4 linked regions of the Metabacillus sp. B2-18 genome follow. The protein of the gene in region 4 interacts with the protein of the main gene of each other region in a pairwise test. Links are inferred from orthologs where the notes say so. Each region holds a gene or a part of one and is shown on either strand. Other genes may lie near its edges.

Region 1 (3,012 bases), 1.4 Mb from region 4 along the record:
CCATCGAGCTTCATCGAAGCCTTCAAGTCGTTTTACATTCAAACCCTTCTCTTCAGCCTGTTCTTTTATTTCTCTTGCGATAGCTTGTACCTGTTTATCAGAGTTTCCGTGGCAAATAAAGAAATAATCGGCTATAAGGGAAATTCCATTCATGTTAAGTGCAATAATGTCCTCTGCACGCTTACTGTCTGCTGCTTTTGCTACTGTTGTTAAAATATCTCTACCTGTCATTAACTTGATTTTCCTCCTTTTAAAATTAAAGAATTATATGTTTTAATCGTATCTGGGTAAATGGCTTGATTTTTTTTAAGTAAGAATACAATCGTATTTTGTAAAGATTTGATTAATGCTTGATCTAAGCTTGTCTTAGCTAGCTCTCTTACTTCCTCCACACCGGGAAATTGTCTGCCTGGCTCTATATAGTCTGCCACATAAATGATTTTTTCAAGCAATGTCATATCAGGACGGCCTGATGTGTGGTATTTAATTGCTCTTAAAACCTCTTTATCCTTAATCCCTACTTCTTTTTTCACAAGATAGGCACCAACAGGAGCATGCCAAAGCTCACTATTATGTTCTAACAATTTTTGGGGCATTTCTTGTTCTTCAATAATTCTTTTCATTTCTTTTTTTGGTCTGAACTTAGCATAATCGTGAAAAATAGCTGCTGTTTCTGCCTTTTTGACATCTCCCCCATACAATTCAGCCAAGGAAATAGCTGTCTCCATGACACCCAGTGTATGAACATAGCGGTGCTCTGTTAATTGCTCAGCAACAATTTTTAAGGCTTTTTCACGTTCCATATAAATGATTCTCCTCTATATATCTTTTCACATTCTCCGGCAGAAGATAATCAGTATTTCCGTGTATTCTTAAACGTTTTCTTATCATAGTTGAAGAAACCTCAAATTGAGGAATTTCCACCTCAGTTACCGGATATATAGAGCTTGTCTTAAATCCAGCTCTTTTCACACCAACAAAAGTAACCAATTTAATAATCTCATCTATTTGGTGCCATTTTGGTAAATACTCAATCATATCTGCACCTATAATAAAATAAAAATCATATTCAGGAAATTCTTCAAGTAGTAACCTTAATGTATCATATGTATAAGATGGACCATCTCGTTCTAATTCAATTGTATTGACTTCAAATTGTTGATTATCTTTAATAGCAAGTTTAAGCATATTAAACCGATGTTGACTTTCAGTAAAATGCTCAGTTTGTTTATGAGGAGGAATTTGGTTAGGAATAAACCATATTTCCGATAATTGCAAAGCTTGTAATACTTCACTTGCAATTAATAGGTGGCCAAAATGCGGTGGATCAAATGTTCCACCTAGTATTCCTATTTTCTTTTTCATTCCCCATCCCCCCATTGATTAATTTGGTAAACGGATTTGTTTATTCTCTTTAGATTCTTTATACAAAACAATCGTATTACCGATGATTTGTACAAGTTCAGCTCCTGTACCTTCTACAATCTGCTCAGCAACTGTGTTTTTATCTTCTTCACAGTTTTGAAGAACAGATACTTTAAATAACTCACGTGCTTCTAGTGCATCTGTTAATTGTTTAATCATATTATCATTTACGCCACCTTTACCCACTTGAAAAATCGGGTTTAAATGATGGGCTTCTGAACGTAAAAATCTTTTTTGCTTACCTGTTAGCATGATGTACCTCCTAGTTTGTTATGAACAATTGCTGACATTTTTTCAATTGATGGAGATTTTCCTGTCCATAGCTCAAACGCAAGGGCTGCTTGATGAATAAACATCCCAACCCCTGTATGGACTGTTAACCCAAGAGATTTCGCCTCTTTTAAAAGAGCAGTCTGAATTGGGTTATAAATAATGTCACTAACTACCGCAGAATTTTTGGCATTATTTAATGAGATTGGTTTTTGATCCACATTTGGATGTAGCCCTACAGCTGTGGTTTGAATAATAATGTCATACGCTTGTAACGTTTTCTCAGCCTCTTCTAATGATAAAGCTTTGCTTGTATTTAAAAAAGGACATTCTTTTATTAATTCCTCAGCTTTTAGAATCGTTCGATTACATACATCAACATGTTGAGATCCAGAATGTGTAAGTGTGAGGTATATTCCTCGAGCTGCACCACCTGCACCAATAATTAGTACTTTATTTTCTGACAGGGGCTTTTTAATAACTTCTTTCAATGACTGAACATATCCATTACCATCTGTATTATGACCAATCAATTTTCCATTTTCATTAACAACTGTATTAACTGCCCCTGCAATTTTTGCTGTTTCATCAAGTTCATCTAAATAAGGAATAATCGATATTTTATGTGGAATTGTTACATTAACCCCCCTAATATCAAGGGTTTTCAAGGCTTGAACAGCTTCTTCTAGACGGTCTGGCTCAACATGAAACGCATGATAATGACCATCTAAGTTATTTTCTTGAAACGCGTCATTATGAATAGCTGGTGACATTGAATGTTCAACCGGGCATCCAATTAAACCGTATAGCTTCCCCATATCTATTATCTCTCCCCGATTAAATTAATGATTTTCTTAACGTAACATTAACTCCCTTTGGGGCATAAGCAACGATTTTTTTACCAGGGTTATTAACAGTCACCCACCCCAAGCCTGAAAAGACTACATCTGTTTTCCCCTCACTAATTGAAAATTCATGAGGAATTAGTTTTGGAAATGCTTCAACCTCTTCTTTTCTTGGTGGTGTTAATAATTCCCCTGCGTGCTTTTCATACAAAGAATCTGCATTTTCTAGCTTTGTTCGATGAATTGTTAATTCATTTGGAATATAGCAAACCAACGCTTCTCTTCCACCTGATACATAATCTAGGCGAGCCAACCCACCAAAATACAATGTTTGACTTTCATTTAATTGAAACACTTTAGGCTTGATTTCCTTTTTAGGACTTAATAGCTTTAAGTCGCGTTTATCAACATAATGAGCCATTTGGTGGTGATTAATGATTCCTGGAGTATCGTATAAAGACGCCCCGTTGTC
Region 2 (3,011 bases), 4.8 Mb from region 4 along the record:
AAATACCGAAATTTTGTCCGGGCGAAAGCAAGATCATATTTTCTAATCGGTGCTGACCGGGAAGATATTATCCAAGAGGGAATGATTGGTTTATACAAAGCCATTCGTGACTTCAAGGAGGACAAGCTCACTTCTTTTAAAGCATTTGCCGAGCTATGTATTACCAGGCAAATCATTACCGCAATAAAAACTGCAACTCGTCAAAAGCATATTCCGCTGAATTCCTATGTTTCTTTAGACAAGCCAATATATGATGAAGAGTCTGATCGAACACTTATGGACGTTATTACAGGTGCAAAAGTGATGGACCCTGAGGAACTCATTATCAATCAAGAAGAATTTGATGATATTGAGGTGAAGATGGGGGAGTTACTAAGTGATCTTGAACGAAAGGTCTTAGCTTTATATTTGGACGGCAGGTCATACCATGAGATCTCCGAAGATCTAAATAGACATGTTAAATCGATTGATAACGCTCTGCAACGAGTGAAGAGAAAGTTAGAACGCTATTTAGAACTACGGGAGATTAGTTTATAATTATATACATTAGGATATGAACGTTTGTTGACGAAAAAATTCTACTGTGATACAGTTTTAAAGAATAAAACGTAGCGGTAGGTGATGACATGCGTAAAAAGATTATCCTTGCATGCACATCGTGTGGAAGTAGAAATTATACAACGATGAAAAATAGTACAAGCACAAATGATCGGTTGGATGTTAATAAATTTTGTAAAGTATGTAATTCGCATACAAACCACCGTGAAACGAAATAGTACAGCACTTATATATTTCATATAATGAAGTTTCCTTATTATCCTGGAGGTAGCACAATGCAACGTTTAATTAGTTTTTTCCGAGATGTTACTCGTGAAATGAAAAAAGTCAGCTGGCCTAAAGGTAAAGAGCTTACAAAGTACACAATAACAGTTGTATCAACTGTTACATTTGTGGCAGTGTTCTTTGCGGTTGTTGACTTAGGTATTTCTTCTTTAATTCGTTTGTTTTTTGAATAACAAATGGAAAATCGTGCTATAATAGAAAATATTAAACTTTGTCTGCAAAACCCGTTAAACGGGTTTTTTCATTGTATAAAAAAGTAATAATATAAGCAGATGCTATCGTTTGTTGATCAACCTATTGTGGGGAGGGAAGGACAAGTAGTCCTGAAACTATGGAAAAGAATTGGTATGTAGTACACACCTATTCAGGTTATGAGAATAAAGTTAAGGCCAACCTTGAAAAACGTGTGGAATCGATGGGAATGGAAGACAAGATCTTCCGCGTGGTTGTACCTGAAGAGGAAGAAACAGATATTAAGGATGGTAAGAAGAAAGTAGTTAAAAAGAAGGTCTTCCCAGGTTATGTGCTAGTTGAGATCGTCATGACGGATGATTCATGGTATGTTGTGCGAAACACACCTGGAGTAACTGGGTTCGTAGGCTCTGCAGGTCATGGGTCTAAACCAACTCCACTATTACCTGATGAAGTGAATTTTATTTTGAAACGCATGGGTATGGATGAGCGTCGTGTTGAAATTGATTATGAATTAAAAGAAACTGTTAAAGTAACAGAAGGTCCTTTTGCTAATTTCACAGGTTCCATCGAAGAAATCGATCAAGATAAAAATAAACTTAAAGTTCTTGTGAATATGTTCGGCCGTGAAACACCAGTAGAACTAGATTTTTCTCAAGTAACGAAATTATAATGTAAAAAAACTTGAAATCAATTTCGAAAAGTGGTAATATTTCATAGGTCAGTATGTCTCGAGACTTGAGATATTATTTTGATCAGAAATTTCTATTTCTGAAAGTATAAGGGTAGGTAAACTCAATTAATGAGTTGCTCTAATTATGACCATTCGAAACGCGAGTGGCTAGATGAGTGGGAGGGTAATAAACCCCATTACCACATCACGGACTTAAGGAGGTGTGTCTCGTGGCTAAAAAAGTAATTAAAATTGTAAAATTGCAAATTCCTGCAGCTAAAGCTAATCCAGCTCCACCAGTTGGTCCTGCATTAGGTCAAGCTGGTGTTAATATCATGGGATTCTGTAAAGAGTTCAACGCTCGTACGGCTGAACAAGCTGGATTAATCATTCCAGTTGAAATCACAGTATTCGAGGATCGTTCATTTACATTTATTACGAAAACTCCTCCTGCTGCTGTATTACTTAAGAAAGCAGCTGGAATTGAGTCTGGTTCTGGTGAACCAAACCGTAATAAAGTAGCGACTGTTAAGCGTGACAAGGTACGTGAAATCGCTGAAACAAAAATGCCTGACTTAAACGCAGCTAGTGTTGAGTCAGCAATGCGTATGGTAGAAGGTACTGCACGTAGCATGGGTATCGTTATCGAAGACTAATTTCTATTAGTCGAGTTGTGTTAGGGGGTTGCGAGTTTGCTTAAAAACAAGTTCGCAACCTTTATTCGTGGGAGGTTATTCCGCTAAAACCACTAAGGAGGAAACAAAAATGGCTAAAAAAGGTAAAAAGTTTTTAGAAGCTGCTAAATTAGTAGATCGTTCAAATTTCTACTCTGTACAAGAAGCAGTAGAACTAGTTAAAAAGACTAGCATCGCAAAATTTGATGCAACTGTAGAAGTTGCTTTCCGTTTAGGCGTAGACCCTAAGAAAGCTGACCAACAAATCCGTGGAGCAGTAGTACTTCCAAATGGTACTGGTAAAACTCAACGTGTATTAGTATTTGCTAAAGGTGAAAAAGCGAAAGAAGCTGAAGCAGCAGGTGCTGATTATGTTGGTGATGCAGACTACATCAACAAAATCCAACAAGGTTGGTTTGAGTTTGACGTAATCGTTGCAACTCCAGACATGATGGGTGAAGTTGGTAAATTAGGACGTGTATTAGGACCAAAAGGTTTAATGCCAAACCCTAAAACTGGAACAGTTACATTTGATGTAACAAAAGCTGTTAATGAAATCAAAGCTGGTAAAGTTGAATACCGTCTTGATAAAGCTGGTATTATCCATGTTCCTATCGGAAAAGTATCAT
Region 3 (2,812 bases), 2.8 Mb from region 4 along the record:
AAACTGTCCCGAAATTGAACAGACAGTGCAAATAATAACCTGATATATGATGTATGATAAAAATATAAAAAAAGAACGGCTAGCGCCTCTAAAAAATATTAATAAGAACAAAAGCCCCCAATTAATTAAAATGGGGGCAATGTCTTGAAAGTCGTCTCAATAAAAAACAACTTTAACTTCAATTACTTTTATGTTCATTTAATACCAAATCTTGGCTTTTTATTGTTAGAAGATCTTCTCGATTATATCTGTCCGTTAGTAATAACCTCATCGCTTGAGAACGGATAGACTTTTCAATTATGTTCCGAACATAGCGACCGTTACTAAACTTTGATGGATGTGTTTCCGTTTTAACAGCCATTAAATGTTCTTTGAGTTTGATCTCTGCATCTTGGTGAAATCGGTATTCTCGTTCTGACATCATAAGTTCCGAAATATCCATTAAGTCGTCCACAGAATAATCAGGAAAATCTACAACAAGTGGAAACCTTGATAAAAGTCCTGGGTTTAAAGACAAAAAGTTTTCCATTTCACGTGGGTATCCGGCTAATATTAATACAAAATCATGTTGCTTATCTTCCATATGTTTGACCAATGTATCAATTGCTTCCTTACCAAAGTCTTTTTCTCCTCCTCTTGCAAGAGAATAGGCTTCATCAATAAATAATATCCCACCAAGTGCTTTCTTAATTAAATCACGAGTTTTTTGTGCAGTATGCCCAATATATTCTCCAACGAGATCTGCCCTTTCTGCTTCAATAAGATGTCCTTTTGATAAAACATTCATTTGAAAAAAAAGTTTTCCAACTAATCTTGCAACAGTTGTTTTTCCTGTACCAGGATTTCCTTTAAACATCATGTGAAGTGCTTGCTTTCCTACTTTTAACCCCTGTTCTTCACGCTTTTTATTTATAAAAATCCAAGCGTAAATTTCTTTTATCATTCTCTTCATTTCATTCATCCCGACAAGTGAGCCCATTTCTTCCTCAATTTCCTTTAAAATCGCGTGCTTGACCTCTACCTTAGGAATTTTCAAGTCATATGAAGAGGAGCTGACTTCCACTTTTTCTTTTGATTGATTGTTTAAAATTATATTTATTTGTCCATTTGTTTTATATGTGAATGCTTGATCACGTTCCAAAGACCTTCACCTCACTATCTGTTACTTAGTATACGTGAGCTTTTTAAAAATTTGACTATGGAATGAAATTGTCCAAATGGCAAACGCAAAAAAAGAGGAATTTTGTTGGTTTCTGCGCTTTCCCAAGAAATATCCATTCCTTTATCTATATTCAGTTTTCCATAAAATAAAACCTTGAGATCTATTTAAATGATAAATTTCAAAAAATAAAGGGAGTTGATGTTTTTTCATCAACTCCCTTACTTTTATTGCTCTAGTTCTATTTGTATGTTTTTTTGTGGTGAAAATGTTGAGATAGCATGTTTGTAAATAAGCTGTTGCTTACCCTCTGTTTCTAACAATACTGTAAAGTTATCAAAGCCCTTAACAAGGCCCCTTAATTGGAATCCATTTAATAAAAAAACAGTTACAAAAGTTCCATCCTTACGAAGTTGATTAAGAAATTGATCTTGAATATTAATTGATTGCTTCATGTTTCGTCCTCCTCTTTTATCTATACCTTTTAATTCGATTAAAGTTTCAGCTTTCCTGCTATGTATGTAAAAATTTCATCCACCTTTTGTTCATGATTTATAGGTGGGGTCATATTAAACCATTTAACATCCATTTTATTTCGAAACCATGTTAACTGACGTTTAGCATATCTTCTTGAATTCTGCTTTAATTGGATTATTGCATCTTCAAGTGTTGTTAAACCATCAAGGTAATCATAAATTTCTTTGTAGCCTATTGCTTTTATTGCCTGTGTATCACGTATGCCAATATCATACAGCTGCTTAACTTCCTCAATGAGTCCTTGTTTGATCATAGAATCAACACGTTCGTTAATCCTGGCATATAGAATATCTCTGTCCATTGTTAAACCAACTAAGGCTACATCATACAAAAGTTGGCTTTCCTGTTGTTTCAGATGCTCTGCCATCGTCACACCGGTACAATGAAAAATTTCTAAGGCTCTAATAACTCTTCTTGTATTATTTGGATGGATTTTAATAGCAGACTCCGGATCAACATCAACTAATAATTGATGTATGGCATGTTCACCATTAACTTTTAGGTCTTCTTCAAGCTTCTTCCTAAATTCAGGATCTGATGGAGATTCAGTAAACTGATAATCATATAAAACAGATTGTATGTATAAGCCTGTCCCTCCAACAATCATTGGCATTTTGTTTGCTATAGTAATGTCATCAATTAAGGGTCTGACTTTTCCTTGAAATTCAGCTACTGAAAAATCGTCATCTGGATTTTTAATATCTATAAGATGATGAGGGATACCCTCCATCTCATCTACATTTATTTTGGCTGTTCCAATGTCCATGCCTTTATAAATTTGCATTGAATCCCCACTAATAATTTCACCATTTAATCGGTGGGCGAGGTCAATGCTAAGCTTCGTTTTTCCAACTGCTGTTGGACCAATGATGACGACGATTTTCTTTCTATTCAAAAACAACCACTCTTTCACATCAAATAGATTCTACGTTCATCATCTTATCATGTGTATGATATGAACACCAGATTATTGTTACCTTTTTAATATAATTGTAAACATTCTATTAGTATTTATTTTTGCACAATGTTTTAAACAATGTAAACAACAATATTATATAAGACTTTAAATTACGAAGTATTCTTGTTTACATAATATTATTATTTTCAGAGGTTTCT
Region 4 (2,913 bases):
GAAGAATTGGACTTCATCGACTGCGATGACGTCTGTTTTTTCTGTTATATATTCAAAAATCTCAACTGATGCAGCGAGTGGTTTGCATATGATGGCTGTTCCGTTATGGGAAACAACACTTTCTTCGCTGTATCGATTGTCGATTACAGGTTTAAATACTTTTACTTCTTGTTTTGCAAATTGAGCTCGTCTTACGCGACGAATGAGCTCCTCTGATTTGCCTGAGAACATGCTTCCGCAAATGATTTCAAGCCATCCACTTTGCTTCATTACATACATTGAAACGGCCTCTCCCTTCGTTGCCCCGAGTTTACTCGGACAACCGATTCCTGGTAAAGTGATCATCTATTATGACATGTATTATACATGGTATCAACGTTCAAAAACCCTACCAATATATGTAGGATAACCAAATTTTAGTGTGAAAATTGTAAAAGTGGGCGTGAAAAAACAGGCAAGAGCCAAAATGTCCTGCCTGTTTGGAAAAAGCCTTATTATTGTTGTTGTGACTTAAGGCCGTATTTTTTGTTGAATTTATCTACACGTCCACCTGCATCTGCAAATTTTTGACGTCCAGTGTAGAATGGATGGCACTCAGAACAAACCTCAACTTTGATCTCTTTGTTAGTAGATCCAGTTTCGAATTCGTTACCACATGCACATGTCACCATAACTGTATTATAGTTTGGATGAATTGCTGATTTCATTCTTTTCATCTCCTTCCGCCCTGAGTCTTTCGAAACAGAGTTATATATCTAGGCTCTCACTCGTCCAACTGACAAGCTGTTTCCTAGAAAAGCACATGATGAAATTATAACAAGTGCTTAAACTAAAATCAAGCTGAAGTTAAATATTACTATTTTGATTATTTACCGAGTTCGTGCCTTTTTCATTTCTTCATCTAAGTTACTAAAGAATTCCTCGTTTGATTTTGATTGACGAAGTTTTCTTAGGAACTTTTCAACAAAATCAGGAGTGTCTGTCATAGATTTACGGATCGCCCATAGTTTTTCAAGGTGTTCTTTAGGAATAAGAAGCTCTTCTTTTCTTGTTCCAGAACGACGAATATCGATTGCTGGGAAGATACGTTTTTCTGCAAGAGAACGATCAAGGTGAAGCTCCATGTTACCAGTACCTTTGAATTCTTCGTAAATTACGTCATCCATACGGGAGCCTGTATCAACTAAAGCTGTAGCTAAAATGGTTAAGCTTCCGCCTTCTTCAATATTACGAGCTGCACCGAAGAAGCGTTTTGGACGGTGGAATGCCGCTGGGTCGATACCACCTGATAATGTACGGCCACTTGGCGGGATGACTAAGTTATAAGCACGAGCTAGACGTGTGATGCTGTCCATTAAGATGATCACGTCTTTTTTATGCTCAACTAGGCGCATAGCTCTTTCAAGAACAAGCTCGGCCACTTTAATATGATTTTCTGGAACCTCATCAAATGTAGAGCTTACAACATCACCAGCTACTGAACGTTCGATGTCAGTTACTTCCTCAGGTCTTTCATCGATTAACAGGACGATTAGCTCTGCTTCAGGGTTGTTTGTTGTGATGCTGTTGGCAATTTCCTTTAAAAGCATTGTTTTACCTGCTTTAGGTGGTGCCACAATTAAACCACGTTGCCCGAATCCAACTGGTGCAATAAGGTCCATAATTCTTGTAGATAGGTGATTAGGTTTTGTTTCAAGATATATTTGTCTATCTGGGTATAGAGGAGTTAGTGCTGGGAAGTGAACACGTTCCTTGGCTGTTTCAGGGTCTTCACCGTTTACCGCTTCTACATGAAGTAACCCGTAATAGCGTTCGTTTTCTTTAGGAGGTCGAACTTTACCTGAAACTTTGTCTCCATTACGTAAGTCAAAGCGTCTGATTTGGGATGCTGAGATATAAATATCCTCTGAGCTTGGTGAGTAATTAATCGGTCTTAAGAAACCAAATCCTTCAGACTGAATAATTTCCAAAACACCTTCCATAAACAGTAAATCTTCTTGCTCTGCATTTGCTTTTAAAATCGCAAAAATTAATTCTTTTTTCGTTAGCTTGCTATAGTAAGACACTTTATAGTGACGTGCAAGCTCGTATAATTCTTTCAATTTCATATGTTCCAATGAAGAAATTGAAACCTGATTCATAAAAACACCACTCTTTTTCAATTTTCAATACATCATACTTTCAAACGATCATCATTCAAACTCATTTCATATGTGAGAACTTGTCTAGTAGCAAATTAGGATGAAGATGATTTGCTCTATGTTGTAAAAGAAGAATAAACATATCACTTTAGGATAGAGAAGGAAATGAAGGTGAGCTTGAAGTAGATTTTGTAGTTATTCATTCAATGCAGCACTCTTTATTTTTACCCTATTTTTTAGATTTAATCAATCATTTTTGGGATTTTCCATTAAAAATAGAGCAATTACAAAGAAAGTATGATCGTCAAGGACAAAGGTGTTCCTTATCCTTGACGATCATATTTTACAACTTATTACGAATTTTGAAGTTGTTCAATTTCTTTTTCTGTTAATTTTTCACGCCAAATTGTTGCTCCAAGGCCTGTTAGTTTTTCTTCTAACTGACTGTACCCTCGATCAATATGCTCTAAACCTGTTATCTCCGTTATTCCATCTGCCATTAAGCCTGCGCAGACTAAGGCAGCCCCTGCGCGCAGGTCACTTGCTTTTACTTTTGCTCCTTGAAGCTTAGTAGGGCCCGAGACGATTGCTGATCTGCCTTCAACTTTAATAGTTGCACCCATTCTTCTAAGTTCATCAATATGTTTAAAGCGTGCAGAATAAATGGTGTCTGTTACCATACTTGTTCCAGTTGCTTTTGTAAGGAAAGAAGTAAATGGCTGTTGCAAGTCTGTTGGAAAGCCAGGATATACGAGCGTTTTAATATCAACAG

Evidence for each region.
Region 1: the proteins of rho (region 4) and yhbY interact in binary tests that used the Escherichia coli proteins (3 or more experiments, as listed by UniProt). The link is inferred for Metabacillus sp. B2-18 from one-to-one orthologs.
Region 2: the proteins of rho (region 4) and nusG interact in binary tests that used the Escherichia coli proteins (3 or more experiments, as listed by UniProt). The link is inferred for Metabacillus sp. B2-18 from one-to-one orthologs.
Region 3: the proteins of rho (region 4) and hfq interact in binary tests that used the Escherichia coli proteins (3 or more experiments, as listed by UniProt). The link is inferred for Metabacillus sp. B2-18 from one-to-one orthologs.

Annotation. Positions count from the first base shown.
Region 1 is NZ_CP088245.1:3,503,044-3,506,055, forward strand. What follows is about bases 31-2,958. They hold yhbY (ribosome assembly RNA-binding protein YhbY), read right to left. Parts: upstream 1,678-2,958; coding sequence 1,384-1,677; downstream 31-1,383. Other genes in these bases: rsfS (ribosome silencing factor), read right to left, coding at 31-231; yqeK (bis(5'-nucleosyl)-tetraphosphatase (symmetrical) YqeK), read right to left, coding at 231-803; LPC09_RS17860 (nicotinate-nucleotide adenylyltransferase), read right to left, coding at 793-1,365; aroE (shikimate dehydrogenase), read right to left, coding at 1,671-2,513; yqeH (ribosome biogenesis GTPase YqeH), read right to left, coding at 2,533-2,958. Also shown: more of rsfS, read right to left, coding at 1-30; more of yqeH, read right to left, coding at 2,959-3,012.
Region 2 is NZ_CP088245.1:122,518-125,528, forward strand. What follows is about bases 15-2,941. They hold nusG (transcription termination/antitermination protein NusG), read left to right. Parts: upstream 15-1,174; coding sequence 1,175-1,708; downstream 1,709-2,941. Other genes in these bases: sigH (RNA polymerase sporulation sigma factor SigH), read left to right, coding at 15-537; rpmG (50S ribosomal protein L33), read left to right, coding at 627-776; secE (preprotein translocase subunit SecE), read left to right, coding at 834-1,016; rplK (50S ribosomal protein L11), read left to right, coding at 1,939-2,364; rplA (50S ribosomal protein L1), read left to right, coding at 2,474-2,941. Also shown: more of sigH, read left to right, coding at 1-14; more of rplA, read left to right, coding at 2,942-3,011. UniProt on the Escherichia coli protein: Part of the processive rRNA transcription and antitermination complex (rrnTAC). The complex forms an RNA-chaperone ring around the RNA exit tunnel of RNA polymerase (RNAP).
Region 3 is NZ_CP088245.1:2,066,595-2,069,406, reverse strand. Bases 1-2,749 are described here. They hold hfq (RNA chaperone Hfq), read right to left. Parts: upstream 1,615-2,749; coding sequence 1,387-1,614; downstream 1-1,386. Other genes in these bases: miaA (tRNA (adenosine(37)-N6)-dimethylallyltransferase MiaA), read right to left, coding at 1,653-2,591; spoVK (stage V sporulation protein K), read right to left, coding at 179-1,141. UniProt on the Escherichia coli protein: RNA chaperone that binds small regulatory RNA (sRNAs) and mRNAs to facilitate mRNA translational regulation in response to envelope stress, environmental stress and changes in metabolite concentrations.
Region 4 is NZ_CP088245.1:4,873,486-4,876,398, forward strand. The notes cover bases 6-2,834. They hold rho (transcription termination factor Rho), read right to left. Parts: upstream 2,142-2,834; coding sequence 870-2,141; downstream 6-869. Other genes in these bases: LPC09_RS24375 (thymidine kinase), read right to left, coding at 6-279; rpmE (50S ribosomal protein L31), read right to left, coding at 495-707; LPC09_RS24390 (UDP-N-acetylglucosamine 1-carboxyvinyltransferase), read right to left, coding at 2,495-2,834. In the rest of the region: more of LPC09_RS24375, read right to left, coding at 1-5; more of LPC09_RS24390, read right to left, coding at 2,835-2,913. UniProt on the Escherichia coli protein: Facilitates transcription termination by a mechanism that involves Rho binding to the nascent RNA, activation of Rho's RNA-dependent ATPase activity, and release of the mRNA from the DNA template.